2 regions of the Rhizobium sp. 22-785-1 genome follow, and region 1 is predicted to be linked to the other one. Evidence: predicted binding sites of a transcription regulator. Region 1 holds the regulator's gene; the other holds the start of a gene.

Region 1 (2,204 bases):
GTTCGGCACCGGCAGGGGCTTCAGCCTTCGGGCCACCCTTCGCAACGCCGACCATGGCCGGGCGAAGAACGCGGTCGCCAATGGTGAAGCCCGCCTGCACCACCTGAACGACGGTGTTGTTCGGTACGGTGGTGTTGGGGATTTCAAACATGGCCTGATGAAAATTCGGATCGAATTTTTCGCCTTCGGCCTCGATCTTCTTCACGCCGTGACGCTCGAGTGCCGACAGCATGGAGCGTTCGGTCATATCGACGCCTTCGATCAAGCCTTTGATATTGGCTTCGGCGCTCGCCTTCAGCTCTTCCGGGATCGTGTCCAGCGCGCGGCGAAGGTTGTCGGAGACGGCCAGCATATCGCGCGCGAATCCAGCGACGGAATAGGCCTTTGCGTCCTTGACCTCACGTTCTGTGCGACGGCGAAGATTGTCCATCTCAGCCGCCAAACGCAGAAACTTGTCGCGTAGATCGGCATTTTCCGCCTTCAGCACATCGATTGGATCGGGTTCTGCCTGCTCAGGCACCGCATTTTCCGCCGTGGTCGCTTCCACTGCATCGTCGGCAGCGCCCGCGTCAGGTCCGGTCTTGTTGGTGTCATCAGTCATGACGTTCTCCAGATTATATGTGTCTTATGGCTTGCAAATTGGATTGAGCCCGATATCGAGCTTTGCCATGCAAAAATCAAGGCTTACGGGGAAAAGGAGCAATTTTTCAATCAACGTCGCGCTTAGCGCCGCTTGGTCGAGAGCCGCGCCATGATCTGGGCGGTGTAATCCACCATGGGAACGATCCGCGAATAGTTGAGCCGGGTCGGACCAATGACGCCGACAGCACCCACCACCCGGTTCTCGTCGTCCTTGTAGGGCGCGACAATCAACGACGAGCCCGAAAGCGAAAACAGCTTGTTCTCCGAGCCGATGAAGATTCTGACGCCGGAACCCGTTTCCGCAAGATTGAGAATCTCGATCAGGTTTTCCTTGCGCTCCAGATCGTCAAAGAGAAGCCGAACGCGATCTATATCCTCTTCGCCAGCCAGTCCTTCGAGAAGATTGGAGCGGCCCCGCACGATAAGACGGCCAAGTTTTCCTTCCTCATTGTCACCTGACCAGACGGCAAGGCCTCTTTCGACCAGATCCTGCGCAAGCGTACTCAGTGCGCTTTGAAGCTCATTCTTTTGTCGCGCTATTTGGGAGCGCAGTTCCGGCAGCGTCTGGCCACCAAGATGCGCATTGATAAAATTGGCAGCCTCGGTCAATTGCGACGAGGTGATGCCGGCAGGCAGTTCGATGATCCGGTTTTCCACCTGGTTATGGTCACCGACCAGAATCGCGAGCCCTTTCGTGGGCTCGAGCCGGATGAATTCCACATGTTTCAGAACGGCGTCGTTCTTGGCAGTTAGCACCAGCCCAGCTCCGCGCGACATGCCGGACAGCATGCTGCTCGCTTCGTAGAGAAGGCCTTCCAGGGACTGCTCGCGACCCGAAATCGGGCCGATATGACGGTCGATATTGGCGCGCTCTGCCTCGGGCAATTCACCCACCTGCATGAAAGCGTCGACGAAGAAGCGCAATCCTGTCTGCGTGGGCAGCCGACCGGCACTCACATGCGGCGAGTAGATTAGGCCGAGTTCCTCCAGATCGCTCATGACATTGCGCACGGAAGCAGGCGACAGCGACATGGGAAGCAGGCGCGAGAGACTGCGCGAACCGAGCGGTTCGCCTGTTTCGAGATAACCTTCCACGATGCGCCTGAAGATTTCTCGCGAACGATCGTCCAGAAGCGCACCGGGCTCTTTGCCAATGGGAGGAGTTATGCCCATGCCGCTCATTCTTCCCGAAGCTGTTTTTGACTGTCCTGAATATAGTCACTCGGTCTTCCAAGTAAAAACGGAAATTCGGCTCTTCGGCCACCTGTGCCGCTTTTCCTTTGCAAAACCTGCTCCCTGACCTTAGAAGGCGGGCATCACAGACGGAGACAGATCATATGCGGCCTTCAGGCAGAAAAACCGACCAGATGCGCAAGGTGTCCTTCGAGCGCAACTTTTCCAAGCATGCCGAAGGATCCTGTCTGGTGAAGTTCGGCGATACGCATGTGCTGGTGACGGCAAGCCTCGAAGACAAGACGCCACCGTGGCTGCGCAATAGCGGCAAGGGTTGGGTCACCGCAGAATATGGCATGCTGCCACGCTCCACTCATGAGCGCATGAAG
Region 2 (2,204 bases), 320 kb from region 1:
GCCTTGGCCTGCAGGTCCTTGACGACTTCTGCGACGGCCAGATCGATACCGCGCTTCAGGTCCATCGGGTTCATGCCGGCGGCAACAGCCTTCTGGCCTTCGCGAACGATAGCCTGAGCAAGAACGGTTGCCGTCGTGGTGCCGTCACCAGCGATGTCGTTGGTCTTCGAAGCAACTTCGCGGACCATCTGTGCGCCCATGTTTTCGAACTTGTCTTCCAGTTCGATTTCCTTGGCGACGGAAACGCCGTCCTTGGTGATGCGCGGTGCGCCGAAGGACTTGTCGATAACAACGTTACGACCCTTCGGGCCGAGCGTGACCTTCACTGCGTCAGCGAGAACGTCGACGCCCTTGAGCATCTTTTCGCGCGCCGAGCGGCCGAATTTTACTTCTTTGGCTGCCATGTTTCAAAACTCCTGGTTTCGAATGGCCGGAACGATGTCCGGCTTCAAGATTACGGAAAATGGGAAGGCGGCTAAATCAGCCGATAATGCCCATAATGTCGGCTTCCTTCATGATGAGAAGGTCTTCGCCGTCGAGCTTGACTTCCGTGCCGGACCACTTGCCAAACAGGATGCGGTCGCCGACCTTGACGTCGAGAGCGACGATCTTGCCAGACTCGTCACGTGCGCCGGAGCCGACTGCGACGATTTCGCCTTCCTGCGGCTTTTCCTTGGCGGTATCAGGAATGATGATGCCACCCTTGGTCTTCGCTTCAGACTCAACGCGACGAACCACAACGCGGTCGTGCAGCGGGCGGAAATTGGTGCTTGCCATTGTCTATTCCCTCGATCAAATGACATTCGCGGATCGAATACGATCCGCCTGGATTGATGTTAGCACTCTCATTTGCCGAGTGCTAGCGGCAGTGAGATAAGCAGGGCCTAAGGCACTGTCAAGAACGGCCTGTCGGAAAAATTTCATGTAAAATGGTTACTGCGATTGCATGACAGATTTTTTGCGCCCTGAATCTCCACCCGTCCATCCGACCCTTTCGGAGCTGTTTTTCGTTTTCGGCCGAGTCGGCCTTTTAAGCTTCGGCGGACCGGCCGGGCAGATCGGCATGATGCACCGCGTGCTGGTCGACGAGAACCGCTGGCTTTCGGAAGAGCGGTTTCTGCACGCGTTGAATTACTGCATGCTTCTTCCCGGACCGGAGGCGCAGCAACTGGCGACCTATGCCGGATGGCTGCTGCATGGCAGGCGCGGCGGCGTCATCGCCGGCACACTCTTCATCCTGCCCGGATTTCTCGTTATCGTCGCACTGGCCGCCGCTTACGCGCTTTATCAGGATACACACTGGCTTCCGGCACTGCTCTTCGGCCTGAAGGCCGGCGTGTTGGCCATCGTCATTGAAGCTTTGCTGAGGGTGGCGAAACGAGCCCTGAAAAGCCGCTTTCTGATTGGTGTCGCAGGAGCAGCCTTCATCGCGCTTTTCTTTTTCGCCGTTCCTTTTCCGCTTGTCATCCTGGCCGCCGGTGTCGCGGGTTTTCTGAAAGCTAGAGGAGGGCCGTCAGTGAAGCGTGATGCGGCAAGCAAGGCACCCTCTCTTTTGCGGCAACTGCGTGGAGTCTTGGTCGGCCTCCTCATCTGGCAGACGCCACTCCTGCTGTTCTGGCTTCTGGCCGCGCCCGGCTCGCTCATAGAATTGCAGGCGTTCTTTTCGCGGCTTGCAGTTGTTACCTTTGGCGGTGCCTATGCGGTGCTTGCCTATGTGGCGCAGGTCGCGGTGGAAACGCATCACTGGATGAGCGCAAGCGAGATGCTGGATGGCCTGGCGTTGGCCGAGGCGACACCCGGACCGCTCGTTCTCGTCCTCTCCTATATCGGTTTTCTCGCAGCCTTCCGCCATCCGGGCATGCTGGATCCCATGCTGGCAGGTGTGCTGGGCGCGAGCGTTGCCGCATGGGCGACCTTCGTCCCGAGCTTCATCTTCATTTTTCTCGGAGCGCCCTATGTTGAGCGTCTGAAAGACAATGCGGCCCTGTCAGGTGCGTTGTCTGCCATCACCGGCGCGGTGGTGGGCGTCATTCTCAACCTTTCGGTCTGGTTCGGCCTGCATGTGCTTTTCGGCAAGGTGGATCGCGTTGAGCTTCTGCCGCAGATCAATTTGGGCATGTCCTTACCAGAATGGAGCTCGCTCGATCTGGCGTCGCTTGCGCTTTTCATCGTCTCGGCAATCATGCTCTTTCGTTTAAAGCTTG

What was found. The regulator HrcA, encoded in region 1, represses chaperone genes, less so after heat shock. The targets are predictions, from matches to a motif close to GTTAGCACTCNCNNNNNGNGAGTGCTAAC.
Region 2: the regulator HrcA is predicted to act here: its motif matches at 836-864, upstream of groES (co-chaperone GroES).

The regions. Positions count from the first base shown of each region.
Region 1 is NZ_JBNWDI010000002.1:417,672-419,875, forward strand. Features, by position in the region: gene grpE (nucleotide exchange factor GrpE) at 1-601, opposite strand, end outside; gene hrcA (heat-inducible transcriptional repressor HrcA) at 724-1,815, opposite strand; gene rph (ribonuclease PH) at 1,980-2,204, shown strand, end outside.
Region 2 is NZ_JBNWDI010000002.1:96,405-98,608, reverse strand. Features, by position in the region: gene groL (chaperonin GroEL) at 1-404, opposite strand, end outside; gene groES (co-chaperone GroES) at 481-777, opposite strand; gene chrA (chromate efflux transporter) at 947-2,204, shown strand, end outside.